Regions from separate parts of the Streptomyces solicamelliae genome, predicted to be linked through region 2. Evidence: predicted binding sites of a transcription regulator. Region 2 holds the regulator's gene; the other holds the start of a gene.
What was found. Region 2 encodes HspR, which represses chaperone genes until heat shock. Its sites were predicted from a motif close to TTGAGNNNNNNNNNCTCAA; they were not measured.
Positions count from the first base shown of each region.

Region 1 (10,450 bases), 1.0 Mb from region 2:
CGCCACCGTCGTCATCTCGTCCAGCGGGGCGGTCAGGCCGTGCGCCACGAACTGTGTGATCAGCAGGGTGGCGATCATCGCGAAGATCGTGATGTACCGGAACTCGGTGGACGTCCGGATGGCCACCAGGGCCAGACCGGAGGTCAGCAGGACCGCCCCGACGACCAGGGCCCCCAGCTTCGTCTTGATCGAGATCACGATCCGGCGGCCGCGGCGGGCGCCGGGACGACCCGGCTGGGTCATGACGCCGGGGTCTCCAGGGCGTAGCCGACGCCGTGCACGGTACGGATGCGCTCCGCGCCGATCTTCCGGCGCAGCGCCTTGATGTGGCTGTCGACCGTCCGGGTGCCCGAGGCGTCCGCCCAGTCCCACACCTCGGCGAGCAGCTGCTCGCGGGAGAGCACCGCGCGGGGCGTGTTCGCCAGGCAGACCAGCAGGTCGAACTCGGTCGGCGTCAGGTGGACGTCCTCCGCCTTCACCCGGACCCGGCGCTGCGCGTGGTCGATCTCCAGCTCGCCGAGCCGCAGGATCCCGCTGCGCGGGGTCACCGCCGCGAGCGCGGCCCGCTCCACGCGGCGCAGCAGCACGTGCACCCGGGCGGCCAGCTCCCGCATGGAGAAGGGCTTCGTCATGTAGTCGTCCGCGCCGACCCCGAGGCCGACCAGCATGTCGGTCTCGTCGTCCCGTGCCGTGAGCATCAGGACCGGGACCGGACGCTGGGACTGCACGCGGCGGCAGACCTCCAGGCCGTCGAAGCCCGGCAGCATCACGTCCAGGACCATCAGGTCCGGCTGCCAGGCCTCGGCCGCGTCCACCGCGGCCGGCCCGTCTCCCGCGGTCTGCACCAGGAAGCCCTCGGCGCGCAGTCGCGCCGAGACCGCGTCCAGGATCGTGGCGTCGTCCTCGACGACGAGTACCCGACGCTGCGCACCGGGGGTGGCCGCCGCACCGTTGTGAGTGGTGTGTGTCTGCTCCATCGCCCGCCCCTGTCGCGTTGCCGCGTGTGCTGTGGTTCGTGCCGCCGGTTCGTTTGCGGCAGTGATCCTTACGTGTCGGTCAGCAGCGTAAAGGCAGTCGGCACGTCCCGGCTACGCAGGTCGTACGCCGAGGTGCACCACATCGGGAACGCCTCGGGCAACGCGGATCTCTTCGGTTCTTACCCCGCTGAATCCGGCATTCCGCAACGAGTCTTCAAAAGTGGCGGACGGCTGCGCGGACCACACCGCGAGCACGCCGCCGGGGTTCAGCCGATCCTTGCAGGCGGCAAGACCGGCCGGAGAGTAAAGACTTCGGTTGTCCTCGGTGACGGTCCAGTCCGGTCCGTTGTCGATGTCGAGGCAGAGCGCGTCGTACCACTCGGCGCTTGTGTGCAGGTGGGCGACCAGATCGGCGTGCAGCACGGTACTGCGCGGGTCGGCCAGCGAGGCGGCGCTGAGCGGGGCGAGCGGGCCGGTGCGGTGCCAGTCGATGATCGCCGCCTCGCGCTCGACGACCGTGATCCGGCCCCAGCGGGGGTCGGCGGCGGCGTGCGCGAGGGAGAAGCCGACGCCGAGGCCGCCGATGAGCACGGCGGGGGCGGGGCGGTCGGCGGGGAGCGCGTCGCGCGCCGCGTCGACCAGGAGCCGCTCCGAGCGGCCGTCGGACGTGTCCATCAGGAACGTGCCGTTGGCGATGATCTCGAAGTGCTCCTCGCGCCGCCGCAGTACGACTTCTCCGTACGGTCCCTCGCGCCGGTCGAGAGTGACGGGGCCGGACATGATCCCTCCCTGACGGTGTCTCGGGTACGGGCCTGTCCGGCCATCCTGCCGGACCGGGCGGCGGGGCCGAACCGGAATTTTCACCTACCCGTCGGCGGACCGCCGTCGGGCAGCGCGGCGAACACCCGGTCCAGGGCCTGCGGCCGGTCGCCGTCACCGGCGACGACGACCCGGTGGTCGTACGAGACGACGTACTGGAACCCGTCGGCCACCGTGCCGGGGTCCACCCGTACGGGCACCGCCGCGTACTGCGGCGACTCCAGCGCGGTGCGCAGCTCGGTGAGTTCGGCGGCCTTCATGCGGCCCTCGCTGGTGCGCGGCGCCTTCAGGCCCCGGCGCAGGGTGTAGCGGCCGTCGCCGTACACCAGGAGCTGGTTCGCGACGCCGGCGAGCCCGCCGCTCACGTTGACCTCGACCAGGACCTCGTCGGCGCGCGGTTCGGCCCGGGGCGCGGCGGACGTCGTGGCGGGGCCGGCCCCGTCCGGCGGCAGGGGCGGCTGCTGCCCGCATGCCGTCAGGGCGGCCGTCGCCGCGACGGTCGCGATGCCCACGCCCAGGTGCTTGCGTCCTCGTCTCATGCGCCGAGCATGCCCGGTCCCTCCTCCCGCGCGCAGCCGATCCGTTCGAACAGGGTGTCGTGCAGCGCCGCGAGCCGCGGACCGTGCGGGCCGCCGCGGACGGCCAGGTCGACGGCGTCGGCGCAGGCCCGGCAGACGCCGAGGTGCGCCTCCGCGTGCGCCAGCAGCTCGGGGGAGAGCTCCCCGCGGGCGTACGCGGCGATCCAGTGGCCGGGCATGTGCCGCGGATCGGCGCGGAGCAGGGGGGAGGTGTCGGGCACGGCGGCTTCGCTTCTTTCGGGTGCGGGGGGAGCGGACGCGGCTTTCGGGACGGGCCTAGGGACGGGCGTGGGGGACCCGGTCGCGGGCATCGTCGTCACCTCCCGCGTCGTCCGACGCGCGCTGCGCCACGATCCATTCGCGCAGCCGCGCGCAGCCCCGGGCGGCACGCGCCTTCACCGTGCCCTCGGGCACCCGGAGCCGCTCCGCGGTCTCGCGGACGCTGCACTGCCGCAGGTACCGCAGCTCGATCACCTCGCGCTGCGCCGCGGGCAGCCCCGCCAGCGCGACCGCGATCGCCGCGTACCGCGGGGCGGAGCCGAGCAGGCACTCCTCCGCGGACGGCGCGATCCCGGCGGAGGCGGGCGTGTGCTCGCGGGCCCGGTCGGCGAGGGTCCGCTGGCGGCCCGCCGCCCGTTCGAGGTCGATCGCGCGGCTGCGGGCGATCGAGCGCAGCCAGGCCGGCACGCTGCCGGCGTGGAAGCCCGAGGCGCTCTTCCACACGGTCAGGAAGGTCTCCTGCACGGCGTCGTCCACGGCCTGCGCGGGGAAGCCCCGGTTCAGCAGGTACGCGAAGAGAGGCCCGGCGTGCCGGGCGAAGAGCCGCGACAGCGCGTCCTTGTCGCCGCCGGCGACGGCATGCACCAGATGGGTGTCGCAGCGGGACCCCGCCGTCTCGTCGGGTGGCGGACCCGCGCACCGCGCGTACCCGGGATAACCGGTCGTCACGGGAAGGGAACGCACGGGGTCCGCCGGAAGGTTGCGTTCCAGGGAGCCGGGCCGGGACCGGCCGTCGCACCCAGGGCGCATTCGCCACAATCGCGCGCCGGTCGCACGCCCCCGGGTGGCATCGCTCACAGCGAACAGCAACCGGGGAACATTCCTCCGCTCACATGCATTGAGTCGGCATAACTCAACTTGAATGCCGGAGGGAAGATCATGGCTTCGACGTCTTCACCGCTCACTCTGCCTGTGCTGCCCCTTGACGACGAGGTCGTGCTGCCCGGAATGGTGGTGCCTCTCGACCTGTCCGACCCGGACGTGCGCGCCGCGGTGGAGGCCGCCCAGGTCGCCGCCCGTACGGCGGGCCGCAAGCCGCAGGTGCTGCTCGTGCCCCGGATCGACGGCGCGTACGCCGCCACCGGCGTCCTCGGCACGGTCGAGCAGGTGGGGCGGCTGTCCGACGGCGACCCCGGCGCGCTGATCCGCGGCCGCGGCCGCGTCCGCATCGGCGCCGGCACCACCGGCCCCGGGGGTGCCCTCTGGGTCGAGGGCTCCGTGGTCGAGGAGACGGTCCCCGAGCCGCTGCCCGGTGCCGTCGCCGAGCTGGTCAAGGAGTACAAGGCCCTCGCCACCAGCTGGCTGAAGAAGCGCGGCGCCTGGCAGGTCGTGGACCGCGTCCAGCAGATCGACGGCGTCTCCGCGCTCGCCGACAACTCCGGCTACTCCCCGTTCCTCACCCTGGAGCAGAAGGTCGAGCTCCTGGAGACCGCCGACCCGGTCGCCCGGCTGAAGCTGGCCACCGCGCAGCTGCGCGAGCACCTGGCCGAGCAGGACGTGGCGGAGACCATCGCCAAGGACGTCCAGGAGGGCGTCGACAAGCAGCAGCGCGAGTTCCTGCTCCGCCGTCAGCTGGACGCCGTCCGCAAGGAGCTGCGCGAGCTGAACGGCGAGTCCGAGGGCGACGAGTCCGACGACTACCGCACCCGCGTGGAGGCCGCCGACCTGCCGGAGAGCGTCCGCGAGGCCGCCCTCAAGGAGGTCGAGAAGCTGGAGCGGTCCAGCGACCAGTCCCCGGAGGGCTCCTGGATCCGCACCTGGCTCGACACCGTCCTCGAACTCCCCTGGAACGAACGCACCGAGGACCGGTACGACATCCCCGGCGCCCAGGCCGTCCTGGACGCCGAGCACGCGGGCCTGGAGGACGTGAAGGAGCGGATCACCGAGTACCTGGCCGTGCGCAAGCGGCGCTCCGAGCGCGGGCTCGGCGTGGTCGGCGGCCGTCGCGGCGGCGCGGTGCTGGCCCTCGTCGGCCCGCCCGGCGTCGGCAAGACCTCGCTGGGCGAGTCCGTCGCGCACGCGATGGGACGCAAGTTCGTCCGCGTGGCCCTCGGCGGCGTACGGGACGAGGCGGAGATCCGCGGCCACCGGCGTACGTACGTCGGCGCGCTGCCCGGCCGGATCGTGCGGGCGATCAAGGAGGCCGGGTCCATGAACCCGGTGGTCCTGCTCGACGAGATCGACAAGGTCGGCTCCGACTTCCGCGGCGACCCGGCCGCGGCGCTGCTCGAGGTCCTGGACCCGGCGCAGAACCACACCTTCCGCGACCACTACCTGGAGGTCGAGCTCGACCTGAGCGACGTCGTGTTCCTCGCGACGGCGAACGTCCTGGAGGCCATCCCGGAGGCCCTGCTCGACCGCATGGAGCTGGTCCGCCTGGACGGCTACACCGAGGACGAGAAGGTCGTCATCGCCCGCGACCACCTGCTGCCCCGGCAGCTGGAGCGGGCCGGCCTGCAGTCCGGCGAGGTGACCATCGACGAGGCCGCGCTGCGGAAGCTGGCCGGCGAGTACACCCGGGAGGCCGGTGTCCGCACCCTGGAGCGCTCGATCGCCCGGCTGCTGCGCAAGGTCACGGCCCAGCACGAACTCGGCGACCGCGAGCTGCCGTTCACGGTCGGCGCGGACGACCTGCGGGCCCTGATCGGCCGGCCGCACCACGTGCCCGAGTCCGCCCAGGACCCCGCGGAGCGCCGTACCGCGGTGCCCGGCGTGGCGACCGGGCTCGCGGTGACCGGAGCGGGCGGCGACGTGCTGTTCGTCGAGGCGTCGCTGGCCGACCCGGAGACGGGCGCGGCGGGTCTGACGCTCACCGGTCAGCTGGGCGACGTGATGAAGGAGTCCGCGCAGATCGCGCTCTCCTTCCTCCGCTCGCACGGCGCGGAGCTGGAGCTGCCCGTCACCGGTCTGAAGGACCGGGGCGTGCACATCCACTTCCCGGCGGGCGCGGTCCCGAAGGACGGCCCGAGCGCCGGCATCACGATGACGACGGCGCTTGCCTCGCTGCTCTCGGGCCGCCAGGTCCGGACGGACGTGGCGATGACCGGTGAGGTCTCGCTGACCGGCCGGGTGCTGCCGATCGGCGGCCTGAAGCAGAAGCTGCTGGCCGCCCACCGGGCGGGCATCACGACCGTCGTGATCCCCAAGCGGAACGAGGCCGACCTGGACGACGTCCCGGCGGAGATCCTCGAGAAGCTGGACGTCCACCCGGTGACCGACGTCCGCCAGGTCCTGGACCTGGCCCTCGCCCCGGCGGAGATCGCGGTGGGCGTGGCGGCGTAACGGCTCGTGCGAACGGCGTGGGGCGCCCTCCGGACGGAGGGCGCCCCACGCCGTGCGTCAGGACGTCCGGCGCCGGCGGCCGAGGAACAGGCTGCCGACCGCGAAGGCGGTCAGGGCGCCGGCGCCCGCGAGGGCCGGGACCAGGGGGGAGTCCGGGGCCGTGGTCGTGTCGGCGGAGAGCGCCGGAGGCTGCTCGTCGCCGCCGTGGCCGGCGTGGCTGACGGTCGACTGGTCGGCGCCCGCGGCGATCTTCGCCTCGGTGGGGGCGGTGGCCGCGGTGGCCGTCGCGCCGCCGAAGGTGACGTCCGAGCAGCTGTAGAACGCCTCGGGGGAGTCGTTGCGCTGCCAGACCTGGTACACGATGTGGCGGCCGGTGCGGGCGGGGAGGTTGCCGGTGAAGGCGTAGTACCCGTCCGTCGCCGTGCGGGTGGTGGCGTACGTGGCGACCGGAGTGGTGTCCAGGTCGGACCACTTCAGGGGCTGCGTCGGGTCGAAGCCCTGCTTGGTGATGTACATCGTCATCGTGCCCGAGTGCGGGGCCGTCACGCGGATCCTGAAGTCGAAGGAGCCCGTCGCGACCGCCGTCGCCGGCCAGTCGGTGCGGGCCCAGTCCAGGGCGCGGTACTTCTCGCGGTTGGCCGAACAGAGCTTGCCGTCGGGGATGACCTGCTGGTGGCGGCCGTCCGCGTTCGCGATGTTGACCTCGTTCCAGTCGTACAGCGGCTGGGTACCGGAGTCGGCCACCAGGTCCTTGCAGACCTGGGACTTGGGGGTCTCCGGGCCCTCCGCGTAGCAGGCGGCGACCCGGCCGACCGGGTTGAACACCGCGCCGTGCGCGGCGGCCGTGGCGGGGAGCAGCGGGACGAGGACGGCGGCGGACAGGGCCGCGACCCCGGCCAGGGAGGCGGTGCGAGTGGTGTGGGACGGCATGCGGGGCTCTCTCTCGTACGTGGGGGAGGACGGAACGAGCAGGAACGAGCAGGCGGCACGCAGGAGTTGTGGCTGCCTGCGGGACGCCGCCGGAGAGCTTCGCATTGGTCCATACCAATGGGCAACCCCCCGGGCGTGCCGCCGCACGCCCGGGGGGTCGTTGTCAGTCATGTGCCGCCGCGGCGGGATCGCCGTCGGACCGGCCGTCGCCCGACGGCCGGTCCGGCCGTCGGCTCAGCCGTTGGCCAGCGCCCGTACGCGCGTGATGTCGCCGTTGAAGTGGTTGTGGTCGCCGACCGTCGGGCCGGTCGAGGTGTACTGCCACATCGTGTAGTACGCCCAGCCGGCGGGGAGTTCGCCGACCGTGGACGCGTACCGCGCGATCCACAGCGGGTTGGTGGTGGCGAAGCCGCCGTAGTTGCCGGTGCACTGCTTCCACCAGCTCGTCGCGGTGTAGATCACCGGGTCGCGTCCGGTCCGGTACTTGTACCGGTTCACGAAGTCGCGGATCCAGCTGACCATCCCGGACTGCGTCTTGCCGTAGCAGGTCGCGCCGTACGGGTTCCACTCGATGTCGAGCGCGCCCGGGAGCGTCTTGCCGTCCTTGGACCAGCCGCCGCCGTTGTTCACGAAGTAGTCCGCCTGCGCCGCGCCCGACGTCGTGTCGGGGGTCGCGAAGTGGTACGAGCCGCGGATCATGCCGACGTTGTAGGAGCCGTTGTACTGCTGGGTGAAGTACGTGTTCTTGTAGTACGTGCCCTCGGTGGCCTTGACGTAGGCCCACCGGACCCCGCTGTTCCACAGGGTCTGCCAGGCGACGTTCCCCTGGTGGCTGGAGACGTCCACGCCTTCGGTCTGAACGGCCTGGGTCACGATGCCGCCGGGCTTGCCGTCACGGCCGTCGTGTTTCACGACGCCCATGCCCATGTACGCGGTGCCGCGCTCGGGCACCTGGGCGGCGCTCGCCGCGCCGGGCAGGGACAGGAGGAGGGCCAGCGCCGCGCATAACGCGGTGATCAGGGCGGGGCGGCCGGCGAGGGATCTGGATCGGGTGCGGGTCTTTCCGGATCTGTGCACGGACATTGCGTGCCTCCGAAAGGCTCGGTGGGGGGACCTGCGTCATGTCATGGTGTGGACATGCCATAAATGACGCTACGCACGTAGACCTCCCGGTGGAAGGGGGCCCGGGTGCTGCCGATGGTCTACGCCTGCGAAATACTGGAGGAGCTGCGGCGATGTCGGCCGCTGAAGGAAACTTTCAGGGATCGGAAAGCGCGCGAGGGGTGCTGACGTGCACGGAAGCGGTACGGGGAGTGAAGTCGATCCCACCGCCGGGAGTGGTGTGGACCGGGAATTCCTCGCTCTCGAACGGGAATTGTCCGTCTTCCTGCGCCGCGCCCGCGCCTCCTCCGGCGAGATGGCCCGCGAGGTCCACCCCGAACTGGAGCCCGCCGCCTACGGACTGCTCGTCCGGCTCGACGAGGCCGGCCCGCAGCGCGCCACCGAACTCGCCGCGTACATCGGCGTCGGCAAGGCGACCATGAGCCGCCAGCTGCGCGCCCTGGACGACCTCGGGCTCATCGCCCGCGACCCCGACCCGGCCGACGGCCGCGCGTGGCTCGTCCGGATCACCGACGAGGGCAGGATCCGCTTCCGCAGCGTCCGCGACGCCCGGCGCGAGCGGTACGTGCGCAAGCTCGCCGACTGGGACCGAGGCGAGGTCGCCGAACTGGCCCGGCTGCTGCACCAGCTCAACACCCGTGCCGAGAGCGACTGAGCCGCCGGAGGCCGCCCGCGGCTACAGCTCCGCCCACACCGCCGTCGCGTCGTCGTGGAGCTTCCAGCGCCGTACGCCCCCGGCCGCCGCGTCGGCCGCCTCCCGCGCCCGCACCCGGTCGACCAGCCCCCGCGGCCCCTCCTTCGCGAGCAGCGCGCAGCAGTCCGCCCAGTCGCCGGCCCCGAACAGCTCCACCCAGCGGGCCGCCCCGTCGGTGAGCGCCGCCAGCGCCCGTACCCGCGCCCTCGGCGTCGTCCCGGTGACCGCGCGCGCCGCGACCGACGGGTCCGCCGCGGCGGTGAAGAAGCCGCCCTCCCGGTTGCGCAGCCGGTCCGTCGCCTCGTGGGAACGCAGGATCTCGCGGGGGATCCGGTCCAGCCGGTCGTCGCGCACCGCCGTCACCCCGCCCGCCGGGGACTCCAGGAGCAGGACCGCGTCCGACAGGACCAGGTGCTCCACCGTCTCCTCGTCCCACCGCGCGAGGGCCACCGTGGCCTGCGGCGTACGGACGTGAGAAAGGTCACACGTGTCCCGGTGGTGGTTTGCGGTGCGCTCGATGGCGGAGGACAGGATCTCGGTCAGGGTCATGTCTCGCCGCGAACCGGACAGTTCGGTCAGTGCGCCGCCGAGCCGGGCGGTGAACCAGGGCACGGTGTGCACACAACCGACATCACCGGCCGGCGGGGTCACCCCGTCCAGGACCACCACCGCCCCGCCCGCGCCCGCCGCGGGGCGAACAGCGGCTGCCCAGTCCTCATTGGGGCGTTCGGGGCTGCCGGGGGCGGAGAGGAGATCGGTGCGCATGCCGCCAGTCTGCATCTCCGTCTGCATCAGTCCTTCACACCGCCTCCCGAAAGCCGAAATTGGCCTGAACCACGCGGCGGAGAGGCCCCGAAAGGACGGAAGCGGAACGTCCGGGAATCTGCGGGCGCGCATCCTGCCAAAGCCCGCCCGGAAGATCCAACCGGCGCTCCGAAACAGACTCCGATCCGTAACGCGGGGAGTTGTTCGGCCGCTTGGGAGTGTTGTTCACTCGTTCGGGTGGCGGAGCGGCCGATGCGCGTCCCCTTCCCAAAAGCACTGGAATGGTCGGAAGCCGTATCCAGGGGTGGGGGCCTTCTGCAGTGTGACCGGTCGTCACCTCTGCTTCATGGGCGGACGAGTCAAGAATGCGAGCACCGGTGCAGAAGAAGCGGCCTGGGAGCAAGAACGGCACGCACGTGGAGTCCCCCGGTGATCCGCAGAACCCGGGCGGGACGCCGGCCCCGGACGCCGTGCCGGCCAAGCGGTCCGCCCGCGTGCGCACCCGGCTCGTCGGCGGTGTCGCCCTCGTCTCCCTGACCGTCCTCGCGGCCGGCGCCCCCGCGGTCCTCGGCGCCTCCGCCGAGCTCAAGGACGCCCAGTCGCTGGTCGACCTCGCCGCGCTCGACCGGCAGGCCGTCACCCTCGCCCACTCCCTCGCCGACGAGCGCGACGAGGTCGTCGCGTACGTCGCCGCCGGCCGCGACGACCAGAGCGGCCCCGCCAAGAAGAAGCGGAAGATCACCCCCGCCCGGGCCGCCCGCGTCGACCGGCAGATCGACGAGATCCGCGCCGACGCCCCCGCCCAGCTCCGCCGCGAGCTCGCCACCGTCCCCTCCGTACGCCGTGCCGCCCTCACCGGCGAGGGCACCGCCCTGGAGACCTTCAAGGCGTACACGGACGTCATCACCAAGCTCCAGGCCCTCGCCGACCGGCTCGCCGAGCGCACCCCGCCGGACGTCGCCGAGGCCACCCGGGCCCCCGCCGCCCTCGGCCGCGCCGTCGAA
Region 1 covers NZ_CP160404.1:4,829,707-4,840,156, forward strand. The annotation lists gene ABZO31_RS22650 (HAMP domain-containing sensor histidine kinase) at 1-243, opposite strand, end outside; gene ABZO31_RS22655 (response regulator transcription factor) at 240-977, opposite strand; gene ABZO31_RS22660 (spermidine synthase) at 1,089-1,757, opposite strand; gene ABZO31_RS22665 (hypothetical protein) at 1,838-2,335, opposite strand; gene ABZO31_RS22670 (zf-HC2 domain-containing protein) at 2,332-2,595, opposite strand; gene ABZO31_RS22675 (RNA polymerase sigma factor) at 2,651-3,322, opposite strand; gene lon (endopeptidase La) at 3,533-5,935, shown strand; gene ABZO31_RS22685 (lytic polysaccharide monooxygenase auxiliary activity family 9 protein) at 5,993-6,865, opposite strand; gene ABZO31_RS22690 (lysozyme) at 7,100-7,948, opposite strand; gene ABZO31_RS22695 (MarR family winged helix-turn-helix transcriptional regulator) at 8,157-8,642, shown strand; gene ABZO31_RS22700 (hypothetical protein) at 8,664-9,446, opposite strand; gene ABZO31_RS22705 (nitrate- and nitrite sensing domain-containing protein) at 9,812-10,450, shown strand, end outside.
Region 1: the regulator HspR is predicted to act here: its motif matches at 3,492-3,510, upstream of lon (endopeptidase La).

Region 2 (10,450 bases):
GCAACCAGGGCGAGCAGCTCGTCTACCAGACCGAGAAGTTCCTCAAGGACAACGAGGACAAGGTCCCGGGCGACGTCAAGACCGAGGTCGAGACGGCGGTGGCCGAGCTCAAGGAGAAGCTCAAGGGCGAGAACACCGCGGAGATCCGGACCGCCACCGAGAAGGTCGCGGCCGTCTCCCAGAAGCTCGGCCAGGCCCTGTACGCCGACGCGCAGGCCGGTGCCGCCGGTGCCGCGGGCGGTGCCGAGGCCCCCAAGGCCGACGACGACGTCGTGGACGCCGAGATCGTCGACGACGAGAAGCCGAAGGGCGGCGCTGCCTGATGACGGAGGAGACCCCGGGCTTCGAGGAGAAGCCCGACGTCCCCTCCGGCGCCACCCCTGACGACGCCGCCGAGACCGCCGAGACCCCCTCCGCGGAGGAGGGCTCGGCGGCCCCGGCCGGGGACGCACGCAAGACGGCCGGCCTGACGGCCGAACTGGACCAGGTCCGCAGCGCGCTCACCGAGCGCACCCAGGACCTCCAGCGGCTCCAGGCCGAGTACCAGAACTACCGCCGCCGGGTGGAGCGCGACCGGATCACCGTCAAGGAGATCGCCGTCGCGGGCCTCCTGACGGAGCTCCTTCCGGTGCTCGACGACGTCGGCCGGGCCCGGGACCACGGCGAGCTCGTGGGCGGGTTCAAGTCGGTGGCCGAATCGCTGGAGACGGTCGTCGCCAAGATGGGCCTGCAGCAGTTCGGCAAGGAGGGCGAGCCCTTCGACCCGACGATCCACGAGGCCCTGATGCACTCGTATGCGCCGGACGTCACCGAGACGACCTGCGTGGCGATCCTGCAGCCGGGGTACCGCATCGGCGAGCGGACCATCCGGCCCGCGCGCGTCGCGGTGGCCGAGCCCCAGCCCGGGGCGACGCCGGCCGCGAAGGACGAGAAGAAGCAGGCCGACGAGGAGAGCGGTGGCCCTGAGAAGGGCTGACGCGAAGATCGTCCGAGAGGAGGGACGCCGGTGAGCACGAAGGACTTCGTGGAGAAGGACTACTACAAGGTTCTCGGCGTCCCCAAGGACGCCACCGACGCCGAGATCAAGAAGGCGTACCGGAAACTCGCCCGCGAGAACCACCCGGACGCCAACAAGGGCGACACCAAGGCCGAGGAGCGCTTCAAGGAGATCTCCGAGGCGAACGACGTCCTCGGCGACCCGAAGAAGCGCAAGGAGTACGACGACGCCCGCGCCCTGTTCGGCAACGGTGGCTTCCGGGCCGGGCCCGGGGGCGGCGGCTCCTTCAACTTCGACCTGGGCGACCTCTTCGGAGGCGGCGCCCAGGGCGGAGCCGGTGGCTTCGGCGGCGGCGCCGGCGGTCTCGGCGACGTCTTCGGCGGCCTGTTCAACCGCGGCGGCGCGGGCACCCGCACGCAGCCGCGGCGCGGCCAGGACATCGAGTCCGAGGTGACGCTCAGCTTCACCGAGGCGGTCGACGGGGCCACGGTCCCGCTGCGGATGTCCAGCCAGCAGCCCTGCAAGGCCTGTTCCGGCACCGGCGACAAGAACGGCACGCCGCGGGTGTGCCCGACCTGTGTCGGCACCGGCCAGGTCTCCCGCGGCTCGGGCGGCGGCTTCTCGCTGACCGACCCGTGCGCGGACTGCAAGGGCCGCGGCCTGATCGCGGAGAACCCCTGCGACGTCTGCCACGGCAGCGGGCGCGCCAAGTCGTCCCGGACCATGCAGGTCCGGATCCCGGCGGGCGTCTCCGACGGCCAGCGGATCCGGCTGCGCGGCAAGGGCGCACCGGGCGAGCGCGGCGGGCAGAACGGCGACCTGTACGTGGTGGTGCACGTCGACGCGCACCCCGTGTTCGGCCGCAAGGGCGACAACCTGACCGTGACCGTCCCCGTCGGCTTCGACGAGGCGGCGCTCGGCGGCGAGATCAAGGTCCCGACGCTGGGCGGCCCCGCGGTCACCCTCAAGCTGCCGGCGGGCACGCCCAACGGCCGGACGATGCGGGCCCGCGGAAAGGGCGCGGTCCGCAAGGACGGCACCCGCGGGGACCTGCTGGTGACCGTGGAGGTCCAGGTCCCCACGGACCTGACCGACAAGGCGCGCGAGGCCCTGGAGACGTACCGCGAGGCGACTGCGGACGTGGACCCGCGGGCAGAGCTGTTCCAGGCCGCGAAGGGAGCATGAGGACATGGAGAGCCGTTCGGGACGCAGCCGCAACCCCTACGAACTGACCGACGAGACGCCGGTGTACGTCATCTCGGTGGCGGCCCAGCTCTCCGGCCTGCACCCGCAGACCCTGCGGCAGTACGACCGGCTCGGGCTGGTCTCGCCCGACCGCACCGCCGGGCGCGGCCGGCGCTACTCGGCCCGCGACATCGAACTGCTCCGTCAGGTGCAGGCGCTGTCGCAGGACGAGGGCATCAACCTGGCCGGCATCAAGCGCATCATCGAACTGGAGAACCAGGTCGCCGCGCTGCAGGCCCGGGTCGCCGAGCTGTCGGCGGCCGTCGAGGGCGCGGCGGCGACGCTGCGCCAGCGCGAGGCCCAGGTGCACGCCTCGTACCGACGCGACCTGGTGCCGTACCAGGACGTGCAGCAGGCCAGCGCGTTGGTGGTGTGGCGCCCCAAGCGCCCCGAGTAGCTCCTCCGTTCACGTGCGAGGCCCCCGGTCGTCCCGACCGGGGGCCTCGTCGTCATCCGCTCACGGGAGGAGCTCGGCGACCATCTGGAGGCTGATCTCCCACCAGGGCGCCGCGCCCGTGCCGAACGCGGCGGCGAGGGCGGTGCCGAGGGCCAGGGACAGGGCGTCGGGCGCGGTGTCCGGCTCCGTGTCCCACTCGGCGCCGACGAGCCCGTCCCCGGTCGAGTCGAGGCGTCCGAGGGCCTTCCCGCCGCGGCTGAACCGGCTCTCCACGTACGAGCAGGGCACCAGCCGGTACCGGACCCCGTCCACGGTCGCGTCCACGCGGAACGACCGCCGGAACACCCGCCCCTTGCCGGGCCGCAGGCGCGCCTCCCGCCCGTCCACGGTGAGCGTGAGCCGGGCGGGGTCGCGGGTGCCGACCGGGATCGCGTCGTCCGTGTCGCCGTCGCCCGGGATCCGCGCGACGACGACCTCGGGCAGCCCGTCACCGCCGACCCGGACGACGCCGGTGGTGAGATCGAGGTCTACGCGCGGTGACAGGGTGTTCACTGATCCTGCTCCAGGATGCCGGACTGGGCGATGAGATAACCGAGTTGAGCCCGGCTGCCGCTGCCGAGCGCGGAGGCCAGCTTGGCGATGTGCGCACGGCAGGTCCGTACGTTCATCCCGAGCCGGCGCGCGATGGCCTCGTCGACGTGACCCTCGATCAGAAGCCGGGCGATGGAGCGCTGAACGCCGCTGATCCCGTCGAGGACGGGCGTGTACGCGACGACCTCGTCCTCCCACGGCACGCCGTGGAGCCAGAACTGTTCGAACACCCCTACGAGGTACTGTACGAGACCCTCGTGGCGCAGTTCCAGGGCGACCTGCCGGTCGCTGCGGGCGGGCACGAAGGCGACTTTGCGATCGATGATGATCAGCCGGTCGATGATCTCTTCCAGCGTGCGCACCTCGAGCCCGTGCGGGGCGACGTGTTCGACGTACGCCAACGTCGACGAGTGGTGGCGCGCGGTGTGCTGATAGAGCGTCCGCATGGAGATGCCGCGTCCGAGAAGTGGCTCGACCCGGCGGAGCGCCTCTTGCAGGATGTGAGGACGGCGTCCGCTCCCGGGCTGGACGGTGAGCAGTTCCTCGGTGCACTCCGCGGTCGCCCGGTCCAGGGTGGCGTTGATCAGGCCGAGCCCTTCCAGCACGTTGATCGAGTCGGCCGTGGACGGATCCTTGGTGGTGATCGACATGAACGGCTCGAAGGTGTCCGCCAACGCGACGGTGAGCTGCCGGCGTTCCTGGATCTCGCGCTCGATGGGATGGATGAGCTGGTTGAGGGCGACGGACGGCGGTATGGGTCTGAGCACGTCGGCGTCGTCCGGATCGGCGCGCAGCAGTCCGAGATCGATCAGACAGGGAGCGACCGCGGTCTCCTTGTATGCGATGCGTCCCGATCGCAAAGCCTTCGCGTAGAGGTCTTTCCCGGCGACGCACAGTTCGTCCGCACCGTGCGCATGTCCCCCATCGTCCCCTTTTGGTTGCATATGCACCCCCCTCAGGGTCCTGAATTACAGGAACATGATGCCTGCCCTCGCTGGTGGAAGCGTTCGGAGTGAGCCATCGTCGTAGACGCGGGGGAGGAGGTAATGATCAAAAGAGGTGGAGAACGGCCATGACCAGGACGGTTCGTGCACGTGGCGCCATAGCTGTTGTTGCGGCGGCTGCTCTCGGCGTGTTCGGTGCTTCGGTCGGCAGCGAGCCCTCGTGGGACAGTGCGCCGGCCGGCTCGGTACTCGCTTCGCCTGGTGAGCCCTCGTGGGACAGCGCGCCGGCGGTTTCGGTGACTGTCTCGCTCGGTGAGCCCTCGTGGGACAGCGCGCCGGCTGCGGCGCTCGGCACCAACGGTGAGCCCTCGTGGGACTTCGCCTCGGTCGGTGTGGAGGCATGAGCTTCCCGCCCGACGACAGGGTCTTCCGGCGTGAGATGGCCTCGGCCTACCGGTCCGGGTGGCATTTCATCGACCTCGTCACGGCCATCCCCCACCGTGGCGACTCGTTGATGGTCACCCTCTTCGGAGAGCCGATCGTCGTCGCCCGCGAGCAGGACGAGGACGTCCGGGCCTACCGCTGTCTCCGGCGGCCCCGCGGCGCCCCCCAGCCCGTCCGCTGTGCCATCCGGTACGGCATGATTTTCGTCAACCTCGACCAGCGCGATCACCAGCTGGTCGAGCCCGAGCCCATCACCGCCACCCCCCGCAGTGCCTGAGCGGTTCCCCCGTCGTTCCAGATCGCTCAGGTGCTTCCCCCACACAGCGGCGTCATCGTGGACCTGAAACACGATGACGCCGCTGTGCTGTCCGCGTCCGGACGGCTGAGGCCGTCGCCGTCCGGGTGCGGGGCCTCCGCACGCGGCCCCTACGCGCGGCCCATCGCGCGGGTCAGCGCGATCTCGATGACCACCCGGTCCGGGTTCGGCGCCGGCGTCCGCCCGTACCGCGCCGCGTAGCGCGCCACCGCGTCCGCGACGACGTCCGCCTCCGTGCGGACCCGCGCCACGCCCTCCAGCGTCGCCCAGCGGCCCTTGTCCACCTGGCAGACCGCCACCCGCGCGCCCTCCGGGCCCGCCGCCAGCACGTTGGCGACCTTGTGGCTGCGCTTGTTCGTGATCACCCGCGCGATGCCCCGCTCGCCGCCCTCCGGGTCGTACGTGACGCCCACCGCCACCACGTGCGGCGTGCCGTCCGGCCGCGGGGTCGTCAGGGTGCACATGTGGTACTCGCGCCAGAAGCCGAGATACGAGTCGTCCGGGTTCCTCGGGTCAATCGCCATGCCCGGAAGCTACCCGCCGCACGGCCGCCTCCGACACCTTGAGCGGAATCGACTCAACTTTGTGTATGTTAGACGAGTCAGAGAACCAGAGAACCCGTCACAGTCGAGGAGGAGCGGACTTACGTGGACGCCGAACTGACCAACAGGAGCCGGGACGCGCTGAACGCGGCGAGCAGCCGCGCCGTGTCCGAGGGGCACCCCGATCTGACCCCCGCGCATCTGCTCCTCGCACTGCTCGCCGGTCAGGACAACGAGAACATCACCGACCTGCTCGCCGCCGTCGAGGCCGACCAGGCCGCCGTGCGCTCCGGCGCGGAGCGGCTGCTCGCCGCCCTGCCCAGCGTCACCGGCTCCACGGTCGCCCCGCCGCAGCCGAACCGCGAGCTGCTCGCCGTGATCGCCGACGCCGCCGAGCGGGCGAAGAAGCTCGGCGACGAGTACGTGTCCACGGAGCACCTGCTCATCGGCGTCGCCGCCAAGGGCGGCGGCGCCGGCCAGGTTCTCGACCAGCAGGGCGCCGGTGCGCGCCGCCTGCAGGACGCCTTCGAGAAGGCCCGCGGCACGCGCCGGGTGACCACCGCCGACCCGGAGGGCTCGTACAAGGCGCTGGAGAAGTTCGGCACCGACTTCACCGCCGCCGCCCGCGAGGGCCGGCTCGACCCGGTCATCGGCCGCGACCACGAGATCCGCCGCGTCGTGCAGGTGCTGTCCCGGCGCACCAAGAACAACCCGGTCCTCATCGGCGAGCCCGGCGTCGGCAAGACCGCCGTCGTCGAGGGCCTGGCCCAGCGGATCGTGAAGGGCGACGTCCCCGAGTCCCTCAAGGGCAAGCGGCTGGTCTCCCTCGACCTCGGCGCGATGGTCGCGGGCGCGAAGTACCGCGGCGAGTTCGAGGAGCGGCTGAAGACCGTCCTGGCCGAGATCAAGGCCAGCGACGGCCAGATCATCACCTTCATCGACGAGCTGCACACCGTCGTCGGCACGGGCGCCGGCGGTGACTCGGCCATGGACGCCGGCAACATGCTCAAGCCGATGCTGGCCCGCGGCGAGCTGCGCATGGTCGGCGCGACCACGCTCGACGAGTACCGCGAGCGGATCGAGAAGGACCCGGCCCTGGAGCGGCGCTTCCAGCAGGTCCTGGTCGCCGAGCCGACCGTCGAGGACACCATCGCGATCCTGCGCGGCCTCAAGGGCCGGTACGAGGCCCATCACAAGGTCCAGATCAACGACTCCGCGCTGGTCGCCGCCGCGACGCTCTCCGACCGGTACATCACCTCCCGCTTCCTGCCCGACAAGGCCATCGACCTCGTCGACGAGGCCGCCTCTCGGCTCCGCATGGAGATCGACTCGTCCCCGGTCGAGATCGACGAGCTGCAGCGCTCCGTCGACCGGCTCCGCATGGAGGAGCTGGCCCTGAAGAACGAGACGGACGACGCGAGCAAGCAGCGTCTGGAGAAGCTGCGCCGCGACCTCGCCGACCGCGAGGAGGAGCTGCGCGGCCTGACCGCCCGCTGGGAGAAGGAGAAGCAGTCCCTCAACCGGGTCGGCGAGCTGAAGGAGCAGCTCGACGAGGCTCGCGGCCGCGCCGAGCGGGCGCAGCGCGACGGCGACTTCGACACCGCGTCCAAGCTGCTGTACGGCGAGATCCCGGCCCTGGAGCGGGAGCTGGCGGAGGCCAGCGAGGCGGAGGCCCAGCAGGAGGCGTCCAAGGACACCATGGTCAAGGAGGAGGTCGGCCCGGACGACATCGCGGACGTCGTCGGCGCCTGGACCGGCATCCCCGCGGGCCGCCTCCTGGAGGGCGAGACGCAGAAGCTGCTGCGCATGGAGGACGAGCTCGGCCGGCGGCTGATCGGCCAGACCGAGGCGGTACGCGCCGTCTCCGACGCCGTGCGCCGCACCCGCGCCGGGATCGCCGACCCGGACCGTCCCACCGGCTCGTTCCTCTTCCTCGGTCCGACCGGCGTCGGCAAGACCGAGCTGGCGAAGGCGCTCGCGGACTTCCTCTTCGACGACGAGCGGGCCATGGTCCGCATCGACATGTCGGAGTACTCCGAGAAGCACTCCGTCGCCCGGCTCGTCGGCGCGCCCCCCGGCTACGTCGGCTACGAGGAGGGCGGCCAGCTGACGGAGGCGGTGCGCCGCCGCCCGTACAGCGTGGTGCTGCTCGACGAGGTGGAGAAGGCGCACCCGGAGGTCTTCGACATCCTGCTCCAGGTCCTCGACGACGGCCGGCTCACCGACGGCCAGGGCCGCACGGTCGACTTCCGCAACACGATCCTGATCCTCACCTCGAACCTGGGCAGCCAGTTCCTGGTGGACCCGACGACGTCGGACGAGGAGAAGAAGCGGCAGGTCCTGGAGGTCGTGCGGGCGAGCTTCAAGCCCGAGTTCCTGAACCGTCTGGACGACCTGGTGGTCTTCTCCGCGCTGGACAAGGCCGAGCTGGGCCGGATCGCGCAGCTCCAGATCGACCGCCTGGCGCGCCGGCTCGCCGAGCGCCGCCTCACCCTGGAGGTCACCCCGGCGGCCCTGGAGTGGCTGGCCGACGAGGGCAACGACCCCGCGTACGGCGCCCGCCCGCTCCGCCGCCTGATCCAGACGGCGATCGGCGACCGCCTCGCCAGGGAGATCCTGGCCGGCGAGGTCCGCGACGGCGACACGGTCCGCGTGGACCGCTTCGAGGACGGGCTGATCGTGGGCGCGGCGCAGTAGGAGGCGCGCAGGAGGAGCGGCGCGGCAGGGCGCCCGACCGGGCGCTACACCGTGAAGGCGCTGACGGTGACGAGGGCGGTCTCCCCGTCCTCGTACCGCACGCTCACGTCCACGGCGGCGGGTCCCGACAGGGGATCCGCCGCCAGGGCCTCGTCCTCCAGGTGCATGCAGAGGGCGGCGGCGTCGTCCAGGCAGTACTCGGTCTTCGGCACCCCGGCCGGCCACGTGCCGGCCAGCCAGCCGGGGACCTCGTCGCGCGGCATCCGGAACTCGGAGCGGATGTTCACGTCCAGCCAGTGCGTGCCGGTGCAGCGCGGGTCCCCGGCGCTCCTCGGCAGCGTCGCCCCGGCCCAGTCCATGGCCTCGGCGCAGTCGACGGGCTTGGGCTCACCGGCCTGGTCCAGCTGGTAGGCGCCCCAGGCCACGGCCCCGACCGGCAGGCCGACCACCGCGGCGATCAGGGTCAGCGAGATCCAGAGCCACTTCCGGCCGCGTCGTCGTGTCTCCCCCATGGCACGAGATCATGTCAGCTCGCAGCGGATACGCCCCCGGAACGGCCCGGTGGGCTTGCCACCCCCCGCCCCGCATGGGAGAGGATGACAACATCCGTACGAAGGGAAATCCTCGGTGAGCATCGACCCGTCCTCGATTCCGTCTTTCGGGGCCCAGCCCCAGCCTCAGGCTGCAGGACCGGCGGGCCCCGTCGTCCCCGACCAGGACCTGGTCAAGCAGCTCCTCGACCAGATGGAGCTGAAGTACGTGGTGGACGACGAGGGTGACCTCGCCGCTCCGTGGGAGGACTTCCGCACGTACTTCATGTTCCGCGGCGAGGGGGAGCAGCAGGTCTTCTCCGTCCGTACCTTCTACGACCGCCCGCACTCCGCCGACGACCGCGCCAAGGTCCTGGACGCGATCGACGACTGGAACCGCCGCACCCTGTGGCCCAAGGTCTACACGCACCTGCACGAGGAGGAGGACGGCTCCGCCACCCTCCGGCTCATCGGCGAGGCGCAGATGCTGATCGGCACCGGTGTCTCCCTGGAGCACTTCGTGTCGTCGACGGTCAGCTGGGTGCGCGCGTCGATCGAGTTCGACAAGTGGCTGCTGGAGCAGTTCGGCCTGGCCTCCCCGGAGGACAAGGACGGCGAGTCCGGCGAGGGCACCGAGTCCGAGTGACCTCAGGCGCCCAGGGCCTTGTCCGGCACTGATCCGCCGGACCGGCCCTAGAGCGCCATCCGGGCGAGCGTCAGCGCGTACGCCCCGTAGCAGAACGAGAGCCCGGCCAGGGCGACGGCGACCGTGATCGCCGCCCGTGGCCGGGCTCTCGCCATGGCGGCCGCGAGCGGCAGCAGCAGCGGGAAGGCCGGCAGCAGGAAGCGCGGCTTGGACTCGAAGAAGCCGGAGCCGCCGACCGTGATCAGCACGAGCACGCCGGTGTAGACGAGCACCGGCAGCGGGGGCCGCCGCCCGGGCTCGGCGAGCAGCAGCAGCGCGAAGAGCAGCACCCCGGCCGCCGTGATCACCAGCGCCATCGTGAAGCCGAACTGGGCGGGCCGGAGCAGCATGTCCCGTACGACGCGCAGGGTGCCCTGGGCGAAGTCGAAGCGGGAGGTCCAGCCGTCCTGGACGGCGAAGTAGCCGCCCAGCGGATCGTGTCGCCGCACCCCCACCCACAGCACGTACGCCAGCCAGCCCGCCGGTGCGACGGCGGCGGCGGCCCACACCCGGGGCCCGGCCCGGCCGCGCCGCCGCCACAGCTCCCAGGCGGCCGCCGCGAGCACCGCCGCGGCGACGGCGATCCCGCTCGGCCGGGAGAGCCCGGCGAGCGCGGCGAGGGTGCCGGCCCAGAGCCAGCGGCGGGTCAGCAGGGCGTACAGCGACCAGGCGGCGAGCGCGGTCATCACCGGCTCGGTGTACGCCATGGACAGCACGATCGAGTGCGGCAGCATGCCCCACAGCAGGACGAGCCAGGTCGCGGTGGCCCGTCCGGCGGTGCGCTCGGCGACCAGGTACACGCCCCAGGCCGCCACGGCCGCCGAGGCCCAGGACACCAGCAGCCCGGCGGTGCCTCCGGTGACGGGCAGCACGGTGGAGACGGCCCGGACGAGACCGGGGTACAGCGGGAAGAACGCCAGGTCGGAGTGGACGGCCCCGCCGGGCAGGTGCAGCGTCCGCCCGTAGCCGTGCGCGGCGATCGCCGCGTACCACTCGGAGTCCAGGGACCTGGCGAGCAGCGCCCGCGGCGATCGGTCGAGGTGCCAGGCCCAGAGCGCGAGC
Region 2 covers NZ_CP160404.1:3,806,210-3,816,659, forward strand. The annotation lists gene dnaK (molecular chaperone DnaK) at 1-323, shown strand, start outside; gene grpE (nucleotide exchange factor GrpE) at 323-976, shown strand; gene dnaJ (molecular chaperone DnaJ) at 1,007-2,182, shown strand; gene ABZO31_RS17725 (heat shock protein transcriptional repressor HspR) at 2,187-2,639, shown strand; gene ABZO31_RS17730 (hypothetical protein) at 2,700-3,191, opposite strand; gene ABZO31_RS17735 (helix-turn-helix transcriptional regulator) at 3,188-4,174, opposite strand; gene ABZO31_RS17740 ((2Fe-2S)-binding protein) at 4,575-4,895, shown strand; gene ABZO31_RS17745 (pyridoxamine 5'-phosphate oxidase family protein) at 5,045-5,458, opposite strand; gene clpB (ATP-dependent chaperone ClpB) at 5,582-8,173, shown strand; gene ABZO31_RS17755 (hypothetical protein) at 8,218-8,685, opposite strand; gene ABZO31_RS17760 (YbjN domain-containing protein) at 8,801-9,349, shown strand; gene ABZO31_RS17765 (hypothetical protein) at 9,397-10,450, opposite strand, start outside.